One region of the Fictibacillus sp. WQ 8-8 genome, then DNA from elsewhere that is predicted to be linked to it. Evidence: riboswitches for the same ligand, from Rfam matches in the RefSeq annotation. Region 1 holds a riboswitch; each other region holds the start of a gene.
What was found. A riboswitch is a leader RNA that binds a small molecule or an ion and turns the genes downstream of it on or off. The one in region 1 is predicted to bind cobalamin.
Positions count from the first base shown of each region.

Region 2: another riboswitch for cobalamin. It lies ahead of M1K46_RS01135 (ABC transporter substrate-binding protein); the one in region 1 lies ahead of M1K46_RS07030 (ribonucleoside-diphosphate reductase subunit alpha).
Region 3: another riboswitch for cobalamin. It lies ahead of metE (5-methyltetrahydropteroyltriglutamate--homocysteine S-methyltransferase); the one in region 1 lies ahead of M1K46_RS07030 (ribonucleoside-diphosphate reductase subunit alpha).

Region 1 is NZ_JAMXKG010000003.1:322,221-327,433, forward strand. It holds gene M1K46_RS07010 (metal ABC transporter solute-binding protein, Zn/Mn family) at 1-314, opposite strand, end outside; gene M1K46_RS07015 (MogA/MoaB family molybdenum cofactor biosynthesis protein) at 486-998, shown strand; gene M1K46_RS07020 (Fur-regulated basic protein FbpA) at 1,145-1,348, shown strand; gene M1K46_RS07025 (CBS domain-containing protein) at 1,482-1,904, shown strand; cobalamin riboswitch at 1,955-2,156, shown strand; gene M1K46_RS07030 (ribonucleoside-diphosphate reductase subunit alpha) at 2,328-4,562, shown strand; gene M1K46_RS07035 (ribonucleotide-diphosphate reductase subunit beta) at 4,582-5,213, shown strand, end outside.
Region 2 is NZ_JAMXKG010000001.1:214,726-219,938, forward strand. It holds gene M1K46_RS01125 (heme ABC transporter ATP-binding protein) at 1-702, opposite strand, end outside; gene M1K46_RS01130 (FecCD family ABC transporter permease) at 699-1,763, opposite strand; gene M1K46_RS01135 (ABC transporter substrate-binding protein) at 1,726-2,685, opposite strand; cobalamin riboswitch at 2,812-3,002, opposite strand; gene M1K46_RS01140 (GNAT family N-acetyltransferase) at 3,039-3,605, opposite strand; gene M1K46_RS01145 (nuclease-related domain-containing protein) at 3,675-4,625, opposite strand; gene eno (phosphopyruvate hydratase) at 4,885-5,213, opposite strand, start outside.
Region 3 is NZ_JAMXKG010000003.1:193,303-198,515, reverse strand. It holds gene M1K46_RS06325 (CheR family methyltransferase) at 1-657, opposite strand, end outside; gene M1K46_RS06320 (CHASE3 domain-containing protein) at 673-3,417, opposite strand; cobalamin riboswitch at 3,587-3,779, shown strand; gene metE (5-methyltetrahydropteroyltriglutamate--homocysteine S-methyltransferase) at 3,938-5,213, shown strand, end outside.

The sequences.
Region 1 (5,213 bases):
ACCGTTTCATTTACTTTATCAGCAAATCCTTCGATTCCTGTACCGTTATAGATGAATGCATCACTGTCTGATATTTTGATCATGTCTTTCGTAGACGGTTCAAAAGAATGAGCATCGGTGCCTGGAGGGATTACATTTGATACAGAAACATGCTTTCCGCCGATCCTTTTCGTAAAGTATTCCAGGGGATAAAGTGTTGTAGTTATGGTAAGCTTATGAGGGCTATTTAATTTATGTTTAGTGCCATTCGCGCAGCCAGATAGTATCAGTGATCCTATGATCATAAACGTCAAGGCCGCATAGTGTCTTTTCATATGAGTGCTCCTTCCAAATGCATCAAAAATAATTCATCTTATTATAACGGAAACATTACGTTTTGCAAAGCGTATTTGTTCCGATTTATTTTTGAGCATGCAAAAGGATAGACTTCTGGCCATGAATAAAGGATAATACATCCATTACAACCTTTGGGAAAGGGGAAGCAAATGAGTGTAGAAGATCATAAAAGACAGGCTCCTTCTTCTGTCTGCTGCAAAATTATTACTGTGAGTGATACGAGAACAGAAGAAACCGATCGCAGCGGCACTCTTATAAAAGAGCAGTTAACGCTGAACGGCCATACAGTGGGAGACTATGTAATTGTAAAAGATGAGCGAGGGGAAATCGAATCTGCTGTCTTGGCTGGGTGTGAAGCAAGTGATATCCAGGCTATTTTAATTAATGGCGGGACCGGCATTGCTGCCAGGGATGTTACCATTGAAACGCTAAAACCATTGTTTACAAAGGAAATTACAGGTTTTGGCGAGCTTTTCAGGGTGTTAAGTTATACCGAGGATATTGGATCTGCAGCCATTCTGAGCAGAGCAGCGGCAGGAGTTGTTGGCTCCACAGCGGTTTTTGCAATGCCCGGATCTACAGGAGCGGCAGCTTTAGCCATGAAAAAGCTGATTCTCCCCGAGGTCTCTCATGTCATTCGGGAAATCAATAAAGATTTATAAAGAAGAAAAACAAGTCAGATCTTCCGTTTAGTGGTCATAAATGTATACTCTATCCAATAAATTTCAGTAAAGAGCCATGAATGCTGAAACTATTTAATTGGATCCACGTATACTATACTATGAAAACGCTTTAACGGGAGGAAATGATGGGCGGATTATTGCGGAAAGCCGTTGAAGAGAGGAAGAATTTCCTTATTCAGATGTTAAAGAAAAACGGGATAAGCAAAGAAGTGGAAGCAGAGCTTTCCACATGGCCATTGACTGAATTGGAAGAAGAATATAAAAGCTGGCTTTTTCAGCAAAATTATGGGGTGGACCCTGGCAAAAAAAGTTTAAATAAAACACAGTGAGGAAATAGACAATAGAACATATGTGTCCTTCTTAGGGCTTTTTTTGTGTGATGGCTTATTACTGCTCATCTATTTTATTTTTTGTTATAGTAGAAAAGAACGGCTGCATTTTATGGTTAAAGGAGATCACAGCATGAACATAGCTTTTTATCTATTGCCTAAAGAAGAGGTTAAATATTTGAATCCTGAATCGACCATCAGGCAGGCATTGGAGAAGCTTTCTTATCACAAATATACATCTGTTCCCCTTGTTTCAGAGGAAGGGCAGTATGTCGGTACGCTCACAGAAGGGGATCTGCTTTGGAAATTGAAAGAAGCGTTCGACCTTGGCTTCTACGATGTGGTGAAAACAAAACTGAAGGATGTTCCACAGCGTGTGAACAACATCTCAGTATCAATCAATTCAAATATGGAAGATTTAATTACGTTGGCAACTGACCAGAACTTTATTCCGGTGACTGACGACGACGGGCATTTTATTGGGATTATCCGCCGCCGGGACATCATTAAGTACTGCGCAAATACAATATGGAATAACAAAATAAATGAAAACTAGGTGTTGACAAATACTATATTTAGTGTGAAAGTAAATGTATTAAACTAAATATAGTATTTGAAACAAGAGGTGTCTTGTAAGACTTAATAGGGAATCCGGTAAAACAATCCGGAGCTGTCCCCGCAACTGTCATGTGGACGAAATGAGAATCCACTGTGTAAGAAACGCGCACGATCGTGTGGCTTTTACATGGGAAGGCTCAGAGTAGGAGGAAGCATTAGCCAGTAGACCTGCCTTTTTGTTTCACGATTTTGATTCTTCGGGGATTGAGAAGCAAAAACGGCACACTTTACTGCTATTTTTGATTCTTATAACTCGTGTCGTTTTTTTAGGCTCATCCACTGGATGGGCCTTTTTATTTTGCGGATTTTTAGAGGAGGAGATTTGACTTTGGTTATAGCAGGCGGAACAGATCATCTTGTTATGAATTGGCTGGATGAAATTCTATTGGGCTTTCCCCAGCTTGATAAAAAGGAAGAGTATACAGTACAGGTAGGCTATTATGCTGATAAAAGCAATTCTCAAACAGAAGCGATGAATATGGCTATTTTGCATGCACTTGAAAGAATTTCAATGCATGAGCCGGATTGGACCTTCGTCGCAGGAAGAATTCATCTTAAAAAAATCTACTCGGATGCAGTAAAAAACAGGGGGAGCCAAGGAGTTCATGGATATGGCCACTTCTATGGATTAATTCGTACACTGACAGACAAAGGAATCTATGATAAGAACCTGTTAAGCAGCTATTCACCAGAAGAAATAGATGAGCTTGAAGCGATGATTGTCCCTCAAAGGGATGAACTTTTTACATATATAGGACTTCGTACATTGGCTGACCGTTATCTTGCCAAATCGCATGAAGGCAAAGTGTTTGAATTGCCTCAGGAACGTTTTATGATCATCGCGATGTCCTTGATGTCCAACGAACCTTCAGACCGCCGCATGGAGCTGATTAAAGAAGCGTACTGGGCAATGTCGAACCTGTATATGACCGTGGCAACTCCTACACTTGCCAATGCGGGTAAAAGCTATGGCCAGCTGTCAAGCTGCTTCATCGATACGATGGATGACAGCCTTCGAGGAATCTATGATTCTACAACAGATGCAGCAACGCTCTCGAAAGGCGGAGGCGGGATCTCCGTTTACCTTGGCAAGATCAGAAGCCTTGGTTCAGAAATAAGAGGATTCAAGGGCAATTCATCGGGCATTATTCCATGGGCGAAGCTGTTGAACCAGACAGCGGTCAGTGTCGATCAGCTTGGACAGAGAAAGGGAGCTATCGCCATCTACTACAATGTGTTCGGCAAAGATCTTTTTTCTTTTCTTGACGCCAAGCTGAATAATGGTGACGAACGGCAGCGGGTTCATGATCTGTTTTTGGGCCTCTGCATTCCGGATTTATTTATGGAAAAGGCAGAGTCTAGAGAAGACTGGTATCTGTTTGATCCTTATACGGTAAAAAAAGTGATGGGCTATGAACTGGATGATTTTTTTGATGAAGAACCCGGCAAAGGCAGTTTCCGCGATAAATATGATGAGTGCGTTGCCGCAGCCGAACTAGGGCTTTTGGGTAAAAAAGGTTCAGGAGGCTATGACGTGGTACCAGCCATTGAAATTTTTAAAAGAATCATGAAAAGCCAGCTGGAAACGGGAGTGCCGTATATGTTTTACCGGGACACGGTTAATCGGGCTAACCCGAATAAGCATGCCGGAATGGTCTACTGCAGCAATCTTTGCACGGAAATTGCCCAGAACGGATCAGCGACTACAGTCGAAGAGGAAGTAACACAGGACGGTAAAATCTTGATCACAAAGAAACCTGGAGATTATGTGACTTGCAACTTAAGCTCTATTTCGCTTGCAAAAGCAGTAAAGGATGATGTGCTTGAGAGATTGATCCCAATCCAAATCCGCATGCTAGATAATGTCATTGATATGAACCAGGAGCGAATAGAAGTGAAACAAGCGGTGCTTACCAATAAGAAGTACAGGGCGATCGGATTGGGTACATTTGGGCTGCATCACTTGCTGGCAGTGGAAGGAATACGCTGGGAATCAGAAGAAGCCGTAGCTTATAATGACTGTCTTTATGAAAAAATCAGCTATTTAAGCATCAGAGCCAGCCATGAACTGGCGAAGGAAAAAGGCGCGTATCCAGCCTTTAAAGGATCTGACTGGGAAACCGGTGTTTATTTTGAAGACAGGAACTATGTGTCTGAAGAGTGGACTATATTAAAAGAACAGGTTCATCAGACTGGCCTGCGGAATGCATGGCTTATGGCGGTTGCTCCGAATGCGACGACCAGTTTAATTGCGAACTCCACAGCATCCGTCGATCCTATTTTTAAAAAAGAGTACTCTGAGGAGAAGAAGGATTTTAGGATCCCGGTGACGGCTCCAGATCTTACCCCTCAGACAAGCTGGTATTATAAATCGGCATACGAGCTGGATCAGCATTGGAGCATCAGACAGAACGCCGTCAGACAGAAGCATGTAGACCAGTCCATCTCGTTTAACTTTTATGTCAAAAATACGATTAAAGCGAAGGAACTTCTCGATCTTCACATGACGGCATGGAAATCAGGTCTCAAAACAACGTATTATACGAGGTCTACATCTATTGCAGAATTGGAAGACTGTGAAAGCTGTTCCAGCTAAGAAGGGAGTTATTTTATTAATGAAAACACTGACAGAACGGAAACTATATGATGTAGAAGCGCCGAATGCTTCTACTGGACTAATTAACGGACAGAGCTCCAATGTCTTAAATTGGGATGATGTTCGGTACAGCTGGGCATATCCGCTCTATAAAAACATGCTCGCGAATTTTTGGACTCCCTTTGAGATCAATATGTCCGGCGACGTGAAACAATATCCGAATCTATCAAACGAGGAAAAAGATACCTTTAATAAGATCATTGGACTGTTGGCTTTTCTGGACAGCATTCAGACAGATTACTCTTCAAGAGTGGCGGCGTACTTGACCGATTCCAGCCTGTCTGCATTAATGACGGTTTTATCCTTTCAGGAGGTAGTGCATAACCAGTCCTATTCGTATGTGTTATCGAGCTTGGTGAACAAGCAAAAACAAGATGGGATTTTTGAATACTGGAAACATGATCCTGTCTTGAGGGAACGGAACGATTTTATTGCAAACGGCTATCTGAAGTTTACAGAAGAGCCATCACCAAAAACGTTTATGGAATCGATCGTCTATGACATTGTACTTGAAGGATTAAACTTCTATTCTGGTTTTGCTTTCTTTTATAATCTTGCCCGAAACCAGAAAATGGTCGCCTCCAGTACGAT
Region 2 (5,213 bases), on a different contig from region 1:
ACCTTCCAGCAGGATGCTGTCCATAATGTCACCAGGCTTTCCGACCGCCTTCTCCTTTCCGTCATCGAGAAGAAGAACCTGGTCACAGTACAGACTGGCAATATTCAAATCATGCAATATGGCAACAACCGACAACTGGCAGCCCTGCACCCAATCTTTCAGCAAGTCCATGAGTTTCATTTGATAGGAAAGATCAAGATGGTTTGTCGGTTCATCGAGCAGCAGAATCTCCGGTTCCTGCGCAAGCGCCTTAGCTAAAAGAACCCGCTGCCGTTCCCCGCCGCTTAGGGATTGAATACTTTTCTCCGCAAAATGCTGGACGCCTGTAAACTCCATGGATCGCTGGACCATCTCTTCATCCTTCGGCGATGATTGTTTCAGCAATCCTCTGTAAAAGGGATACCGGCCGAGCGCCACCACTTCGCGGACGGTAAAATCAAACGAGCTTTCCGCATGCTGAGGAAGAACGGCAATAATTTTTGCCAATTCTTTTGCAGAGTAGCTGCTGATCGGCTTTCCTTTTATAAGAACCTCACCTGATTGCGGGGAAAGCATTCCGTTCATCATTTTCATGAGAGTGGTCTTCCCGCTCCCGTTTGGTCCGATGATGCCGGTTATTTTTCCTCTTTCAATGGAAAAAGAAAGATCTTTTACGACGGGCTTTCCGTCATATCCTCCAGTAAGCTGCTGGATCTGGATCATGTGGTCACCTTCTTTCGACGATAGCGAATAAAGATTAAGGCAAAGATCGGACTTCCGATAATCGCTGTCAAGACACCGATCGGCAGCTCCGTCGGCGCGATGATCGTTCGGGCGATGAGATCAACCAGAACGAGAAACACCCCGCCCAGAAGCGTGGACAGCGGCAGCAGATGGCGATGATCTACTCCCCATATCATGCGGGCCATGTGGGGGATGACAAGACCGACAAACCCGATGGTGCCTGACACCGCTACTGCAGATCCCGTCAGAAGCGAAGCCCCGAACAGTACGAGTGACGTATGTTTTTTCACGTCAACACCAATGGTTTTTGCATCCTGCTGGCCAAAGGAAAGCGCATTTAATTCACGAGCACTTGCCAGAAGAATCAAAAGCCCTGCGGCCAAAAACGGAGCGATGAGCTGAACATACGGCCATCCTCTCATGGATACGCTGCCGAGCAGCCAGCCGATGATCTGCCTTAATTCATCACCGGTCAGAGCGATTAAAAGAGACGTTACAGCACCTATAAATGAGCTGCTTAAAATCCCTGCCAAAATAATCGTCTCAACAGACAGGCTGCGCTGCACAAGGCGAGCAAAATATATAACCCCAACAAGGGTAAGAAAGCCGGTAATGATGCTCACCACCGGAAGTGTAAAACTTCCCAGTATAGGCAGCTGAATGCCAAAGAACAGCACAGCCACAGCGCCCAAAGCAGAACCGGATGAAACACCCAGCGTATAAGGATCGGCCAGAGGATTTTTCAGCAGCCCCTGAAATGCCGTTCCCGCCAGCGCCAATGAGCAGCCGACAAGCATAGCGAGCACGACTCGCGGAAAGCGGATCTCCATGACGATATTAACAATCGAAGAATCAATGGATGCTGGTACGGGATAGTGGAAAAGCTTCGCTCCTAAAATCTGCACCACATGAAAAAGGGGGATAGGTATAGAACCTACCGATATCCCCAAGGCAACAGCTAAGCCCAACAGCAGAAACACTGCTGTATATGAAACGATGATTTTACTTTTTGTATACTTCCGGATAGATGGCTTTTGCAAGCTCCTCCACTCCTTCAATCAATCGCGGTCCCGGACGTGTCACCTTATCAGAGTGCACATCATAAATTTCTTTGTTTTTTACCGCAGGAACGTCCTTCCAGGCTTTACGGGCCATAATCTGTTCCACCGGCTTTTTGGAGTAATAGCCGTACGTTGTGACGATCGCGTCCGGTTTGTATTTGACAGGCTGCTCTTCAGATACCTTCGCCCATCCCTTCAATTCCCCAGCCGCATTTTTGGCATGAATGGCGTTCAGCATTTCATCAATGAATGTACCCTTGCCGGCAGTAAAAATCTCCGGAGCTGGAGCAACCTCAACCCAAACTTTTTTTTCTTTCTTTACTTGTTTTGCTTTTTCCTTGATCGCTGACAGATCATCCTTCATGGATTTTACAATCTTGTCACCTTGTTTTTGAGTGCCCGTTGCTTTAGCGATCATGTCGATGGACTTGTATGTATCCGTAAAGTTCTGCGCATCATTGATCACAACTACTTTGATGCCGGCATTCTTAAGCTGATCAATTCCCTGCTTGGAAGTATGCGCACTGGAGGCATGAGCAAGGACGAGATCAGGCTTTAAGCCAACAATCTTTTCCACGTTAAAATCCAATCCGCCGATTTTAGGCTTTTTCACAGCTGCTTCTGGATAGTTGTCAAAGTCAGAAACGCCGACAATTTCTTTATCCAAGCCAAGTGCAAATGCGACCTCTGTATTACTCGGTATGAGCGAGACGATTTTTTTGGGTTTCTTATCAATTTTTACATTCTCGCCCGCCGCATCTTTTATCGTTACGGGAAATTCACTCTTTACCTGATTGGCACCGTTTTCCTTTTTGTCTGTTGACTGATTTCCAGCCGAACAACCGGCAATGATGGCGATTACGAGTATCAGCATCATCGCAATTTGTGTAAACTTCTTCAATTCCTTCACGCTCCTGTATGTATCATTTAGCTGGGATTGTGCAAAACAAAAAAAGCCCTCCCTTCGGAGAGCGAATCAACAGTTAATCAATAAATGATTACAATTGCTTCACCTTTTCCTCGAAGGTTCGCACAGGCAATTAAGGCAGGTCTCCTGACTCTCGATCAACAATCTTCTTTTCCTTCCCATCCTTTGACAGAACAGTGGAAACATAAGAAGATTTCCCGATTACAGTGGCGGGACCGTGCTGGACTTGAACCAGCTTCCCTTTTAACGTTTTATTTGAAATAAAACGGACCTTAACCGCATATTCAGCTATATCCATTATACCTCTTACCGGCAAAATGAAAAGTTTAATTTATGTTCAATGATGCCCGGGACTTCGGGCTGACTTCCAGCCAGTCGCTCTTGAGCAGGCCCATAACATGTATATCAAAATACTGATCTTTGTCAAAGTAGGCTTGCCTTCTGACGCCTTCCTTTTGAAACCCCAGGGATTTCAGGAGCTTCAGGCTTTTTGTGTTATATTCGTAGACCTCAGCATCAATCCTGTAGGTCTCATGCTGAAACAGGTGCTGAAAGATGCCTGCAAGTGCTTCCCCCATGTATCCTTTTCCTTGTTCGGCACCGAGTCCGAACCGAAGCCAGCCATAACGCTGCGAGCTTCCCATCCAGTTGAAACGGACGTACCCAACAGGCTGCGAGCTCCTCTTTTCGATGATCATCAAGTAAGATTCGTTCAGCTGGCTTAAGCTTTTCTCAATATCCTGCCTTTGATTGCCTTCATTAATTATGGTCATAGAACCTGTAGACATTTTCCGAAAGAGAGGGCCGCTTTTCCATTGTGCGATGACAGAGGCATCACTCACCGTAATTTCCCTGATCTTCAGTCTTTCAAATTCAAGCTTCATTTTCGGCATGTTCCAAGCCTCCCCGTTTGTACCGAGTATGAAATGATTTATTTTATCATAATATGCAGCTCCTCAAATTTAAAGATGATATCTCCTGTCTTTATAGGTTCCCGTGTGAGGTAGGTTTAGAGATTTGAGGATTTTTTCGGATATTGAACGGGATGATAGGGATAGAAAGGATCTGAGTTCACGGTTTGTGATTGTTGGGCTTATGAGAAGTTTATAGTCTTCCAGAGAGTGTCGGTGGGCGTGCTCGGAGGAATGATTACAGAATGGACAAAGCCATTTAACAGCATATGTTTTATTCATGCCAATGGCAAAGCAAGATGGGCAATGAACGCCTTTTAAAACATCGTTTGGCGATACCTGAAACTTTGCTAGTATGTCCGGATCATAATGGACGTGGTTTTTGTAAAGTTGTTTTACCGCTCTATTGATTTCTTTATCCGTCATAGCTGGTTTGGCGTAATGGGTTTGCATGGTTGTGATTACTGATGGGGGGCTTGCACTGTGGATAATGCTGCGGGAAAGATCAGGAATCAGAGGATTTTTTATAAGCGTATAAGGACTGCTCACGACGACGAGGGTTTCAATTGGAACGGGTGGGAGCTTTCTAGCTGCTAGCCAAGATGAAAGCCGGTTCTTTTGACGCTCTACCTGCAAGAGAGGATCTGGAAAGGCTTCTTCCTTATCATTATTTGTTCGGATCAATTGACGATAGTTTGTATCAAATGTGAGGCTGCCAGATAGATTTTTCACTTCTAGAATTAAAAAGAAATACGGGGAAAGGATGAGGAAGTCCATTTGAAAGTAATAGGAGCCTTCTAAAAGTCTTAGTCCGTGAAAAATCTTATACCTTTTATGAGGTAGGTGTTCCAGGTAGTAAAAGAGTGACTGCTCTCCCTTGTAACCTGCCATTTGTTTGGAAAAACTTTGTTCAAGTTTAGGGCGTTTCGGATGATTTGCTGGCAGCCTCCTTAACAAGGCTTCTAACTTCTGAATATAAATCGGCAATTTCTGTTCGATCACAGTATAACGATCACATCCTCTTTACTTTTTGGGGTTAACTTCTCTAGAAAACACCTTTTCTCCTTCTCTTTGAGGACTTAAATTTTATGTGGAATGCTCAGCTGATGAAATACGCGCCACTTTCTATGATTTATTCGCGAATTCCCTTAAAATACGCGCCTATCTGCAAAAAATACGCGCCAGTCTGATCACTTTACGCGCCAATCAACAAAAAACCGCTTGAGACTGATCAGGTCTCAAGCGGTTTACGTAAAATAGCTTACTTTTGAAGATTGTAGAATGCGCTCAATCCAGGGTAGCGGCTGATGCTTGCCAATTCGTCTTCGATACGAAGCAATTGGTTGTACTTCGCTACACGGTCAGTACGGGAAGGAGCACCTGTTTTGATTTGTCCAGCGTTAGTCGCAACAGCGATGTCAGCGATTGTGCTGTCTTCACTTTCACCAGAACGGTGAGAGATTACTGCAGTATAGCCTGCGCGTTTCGCCATTTCGATCGCGTCGAATGTTTCAGTCAGCGTACCGATTTGGTTAACTTTGATAAGGATGGAGTTACCCACACCTTGCTCGATACCTTGAGCAAGTTTGT
Region 3 (5,213 bases), 130 kb from region 1:
CTCATTAAAGGAAGAATCGGTGACGAGATTATGCTGAGCAAAAATAATATTGCGTAAAAGGGAAGGATGGAAATAGGCAAAATGCTCATCGGCCGCATAATACTCTGAAAATGCCTCTTTTCCACCTGCCTGCATGTAGTTCTTTGTATAGGTCTGCATCTTTAGCAGAGAAAATGTTCCCTGCTTTGCCTTCTCCAGTACTTTTTCATTCATATCTGTAGCATAGATTGTGGTTTTATCGGCCAAGCCCTCTTCCTCAAGCAATATCGCCATTGAATAGACTTCTTCACCCGTAGCACAGCCCGCATGCCATATACGAATCTCGGGCATTTTCCTTAACTCAGGAACCACACGTTGCCGGAAGGCCTTGAAAAATTCGGGATCACGGAACATTTCAGTTACATTGATTGAAAAATCGTTGAGCAATTTTTCGAGAAAACCCTTTTCATGGATAACTTTCTCGAGCAGTCTCGTTATCGTTGGAATTCGTTCCATACGCATTCGGTTCTGGATCCGGCGGATAATAGATGATCTCATATATTTTCTGAAATCAAAACCGGAAAGCCGATAGATCGCTTCTAAAAGGAGATCGGCCTCCATGTTTTCCACGAATCCAATTTCAAGTTCTTCTTCACTTGCAATAATTTGATCATTCATCATCTATGTTCGTCCTTACTTGTTTGTAATCCATACCCTCATGACCGAAAAGAGCTGTTCAATCTTCAAAGGCTTGCTGATATAATCCGATGCTCCGGCTTCAAGACATTTCTCACGGTCATTCTTCATCGCTTTTGCAGTCAGAGCGATAATAGGGACACCGGAGTTTTCTTCGTTCTCCCGGATCCTTCTCATGGTTTCATATCCATCCATAACCGGCATCATGATATCCATCAGGATCATATCAATGTTCTGCTCCCTTTCCAGCAGTTCCAGACATTCCGTTCCGTTAGAAGCCGTAATAACCTTTATATTTTCGTTTTCCAGTGCTGTTTTTAAAGCAAAAATATTGCGGTGATCATCATCAACTATCAATACGGTTTTTCCTTTTAAGGAGCTGATATCAGCTGGAGCCTGTTCTGCAGCCGGCCTATCGTTCTTATTAAGTTCCTCAAGTACTTTGTTTTCTTCCTGAACTTCAGGAGAAATGGCAGCAGCAACCTCGCTCACTGCTTCATCCAGCTCTTGAACCGGCGCAAGTCCGTTAGGGAGGCTAGGAATATACAAGGTAAAAGTGCTTCCTTTCCCTTCTTCACTTTCGAGCTCCAGCCGGCCGCCCAGCAGTTTTACAAATTCAAGGGATATGGATAGGCCCAGGCCTGTACCGCCATATTTACGGACAGTTGCTCCATCTCCCTGCTGGAATGCTTCAAAAATTAAATCATGTTTGTTCTTGGATATTCCGATTCCCGTATCTTTAACCGTAATTTTAAGCAAGTGGTCTGCACCGTTCTGAAGGTCAAAAACAGGTTCTTTTTCGATATGCAGAGAAATCTTGCCTTCTTCGGTAAACTTAAAGGCATTGGATAGAAGATTTTTAATAATTTGCTGGAACCTCTTCTCATCCGTATAGAAAATATCTGGTACATCTTTCTCTTTAATGATTTCAAACTCAAGGTTCTTTTGATCGGCGACGGGTCCGAAATTCCGCTCAAACTGCCCAGGAAGCTCACTCATGTTCATCTCGCTGAAATACATTTCAAGTTTACCTGCTTCGACTTTTGAAAGATCCAGAATATCGTTAATCAGGTTAAGCAGGTCTTGGCCTGAGGAGTGAATCACCCTCGCAAACTCCTCATCTTCAGAAGAAAGGCTATTTGAAGAATTCTCAGCAAGCATCTCAGAAAGGATCAGGATACTGTTAAGCGGTGTTCTCAGCTCATGTGACATATTGGCAAGAAATTCAGACTTGTACCTGGAGCTTAATGTCAGCTGCTTGGCTTTTTCTTCAAGCTGTACTTTTGCGTTCTGAAGTTCTGCCGATTTTCCTTCTGCTTCAATGGAACGCTGTTCAAGCTGCTCATTAATCATGCGCAGTTCTTCGGATTGCATCTGCAGTTCTTCGGATTGTGTCTGAAGCTCTTCGGATTGTGCTTGAAGTTCTTCTGTCATCGCCTGAGATTCTTTCAGCAGGCGGACAATTTCCATTCTGCCAATCACACTGTCGATGGTCAGGCCAAAAGTTTTTGTTGCGTTTTCGATCAGCTCAATGTGCTGTTCTGTAAATGTGTCAAGTGAAGCAAGTTCCAAAACTGCGATCACTTCCTGCTCATTCAGAACAGGGGCAATCAGCAAGCTCTTAGGACGAACTTCTCCAAGCCCTGTACCAATGACTTGATAATCTGCCGGCAGCCTGTCCACCACAAGGATGCGTTTCTCAGACACACATTGCCCGATAAGGCCTTCCCCCTGTTTAAACGCCGCTCGCCCAGGTTCTCCGATCGGCTCTGAAAACGAACCTTTTTTTACGTATCGGGATTGTTCTCCGCTCCCTTCCCGGATATAGAGAGCACCCATGGAGGCCTGCGTTAAGTGGGCAACACCTGTAACAAATTTCTCTCCCAGCACTTTAATCGTAGATGTTCCCTGATATCTTTCGACTACCTGATTCGTGCTGGACTGCAGCCATTCCCTCTGCTCGACTTTATCAAGCAGTTCATTGGTCGCTTCAGCCAGGTCTTTGATTTCATCTTTCGTTTTTACATGTATACGCTGGGTAACGTCACCGTTAGATGACATAGCCGTAATGGAACTTACAACAGCCTTAATGGTATTAATGATCGAGCCTGAAACAAAAGACGCAATAAGTGATGAAACAGCCACAACAATAACCAATAAAGAAAAGAGCCCTGTTTTCAGGAATTTGTTCTGCTCGTCAAGCCTGTCCGCCCGTTCTTTCGTCAAGCCTTTTTCAGTGGTTCTGAACGTGTCAAACTGGCTGCGGATCTGTTCTACACTTTGGCTGCCTACATCTTTTTTAATAAGAGAGAGAACTTCTCCATCCTTGTTTTCCTTCTTCAGCTGAATGGACGGATTTCCTGTTGTCTGGAGCCAATTGTGAATGGATTTATTAATTTCCTCGAGCCTATTTTGCTGTGCTGGATTATCGGCAATCAGCCCATAGAGCTTTTTATAATCGTTTTCCAAACTGTTCACTGCCAGGTTAAAGGGTTTAAGATAGCTCTCATCCCCGGTAATAATAAAACCGCGCTGCCCGTTTTCCATATCGAGAACCTGCTTTTCAATCTCGTTTGTCAGCGAATGAATTTCTATGTCATGGTTGATAATAAAATTCCGCTCTTTTTGCATAGAGGCAATCTGATTATTTACTGCTACTATTGATACGATCAGACAAAGAATAATCACTAGATATCCGACAAAAATTTTTGCGCGGATTCCAAATCTGTTTCTCCCTATCATTCTATCATCCTGCCTTTATTATTTTCATAGTTATCCACCTTTATTATAAACAACATTTACCGATATAGATAGCTGGAAGTAAAGTATTTCCACATCTTCTCTCTGCTTTTGATGCGTTGACTTCCTATTTTAGATATGATAGGCTTGTCTAAATTTTCAAAATCAAATTACATAATAGTGGAGACAAGGTTCCATTGCACAAACGCAAAGGATGAAAAGGGAAGCCCGGTGAAAATCCGGCACGGTCCCGCCACTGTAAAAGGAAACGAGCTCATAATGACCACTGGCCGGCAGGCTGGGAAGGGATGCAGCTCGGTATAGAACCCTTGAGTCAGGAGACCTGCCTTGTTTCAACAACACTGTTTTAACCTACGGGAGATAGGGAGGTGTTAGATTCTTGCATACAATGGGGTTTACTCTACCCTTTTTTAGGCATTTCTAACGTTCTGTCACTGGCGTTGGGAATGCTTTTTTGTTTTTATTGCCATATTTAGTATCTAAAAGAATGGAGAGATGACACATGAAAACGAGCAACTTGGGATATCCCCGTATCGGCAGCAATCGGGAGTGGAAAAGAGCACTGGAAGCATTTTGGAAAGGAGAACTGACGGAAGCCAGTTTTCTGCAGCAGATGGAACAGATCAGGCTTGCAAATCTGCAAAAGCAAAAAGACATGGGCATAGATATTATTCCAGTCAATGATTTTACACTTTATGATCACATGCTCGATATGTCAGTGATGTTCGGGCTGGTGCCAAAAAGATTTGAAGCAGTGGAAAACCCTCTCTCCCTTTACTTTGGCATGGCAAGAGGAAAACAAGAAGCCGTCGCGTGTGAAATGACCAAATGGTTTAACACAAACTACCATTATATCGTGCCGGAATGGGAAGACCGTGCGCCGAGGTTAGTGGAAAACAGGCCTCTTACCGCTTACAAGGAAGCAAAGGAGAAGCTTGGGATTGAAGGAAAACCGGTTATTGTCGGGCCTGTTACTTTTATAAAATGTGCAAAAGGATACCTTCCCGAACAGGAAGACACGCTGCTTTCCCAACTTGTCCCGTTATACTGCCGAATTCTTCAGGAACTGGAACAGGCGGGCGCCCAATGGATTCAAATCGACGAGCCCATTCTCGTTACTTCCCTATCCGAAGAAGAATTATCAGCATCCAAGAAAATCTATGAACAGTTCCATAAAGCCGCTTCCGGTCTTAATATTATGCTGCAGACGTACTTTGAGAGCGCAGAGCATTACAAAGAAATCATTCAGTTTCCTGTCCAGGGGATCGGACTGGATTTTGTCCATGGCGAAAAAACACTGGATGAGATGCGTCTGCATGGGTTCCCAGAGGATAAAGTGCTGGGTGCAGGCATACTTGACGGCAGAAATATATGGCGTGCTAATTTGAGCCAAAAGCAAGAGCTTATACTCCAGCTTGAAGAACTGGCTGCATCCGAACGAATATGGATCCAGCCTTCCTGCAGCTTGCTTCATGTCCCTGTTTCAGCCAAACACGAGCATTCCCTTCTGCAAGAACTATACAACAGTCTTGCCTTTGCTGACGAAAAACTGGAAGAACTGCGATTGCTGTCATCACCTTCGCAACAAGAAGCAATAAAGAAGTATGATGATGCTCTTTACTTGCTAAACAGCTCTCCGGCAAGAAACCGGACGGAGGTTTTATGGGAGGTTGAAAAAGCTCAAGGCAAAGACCTTAAGCGGAATCAGCCGTACATGAACAGAAAACAAAAACAGCAGGAAGTTTGGAACCTCCCTCTCCTCCCTACGACAACCATTG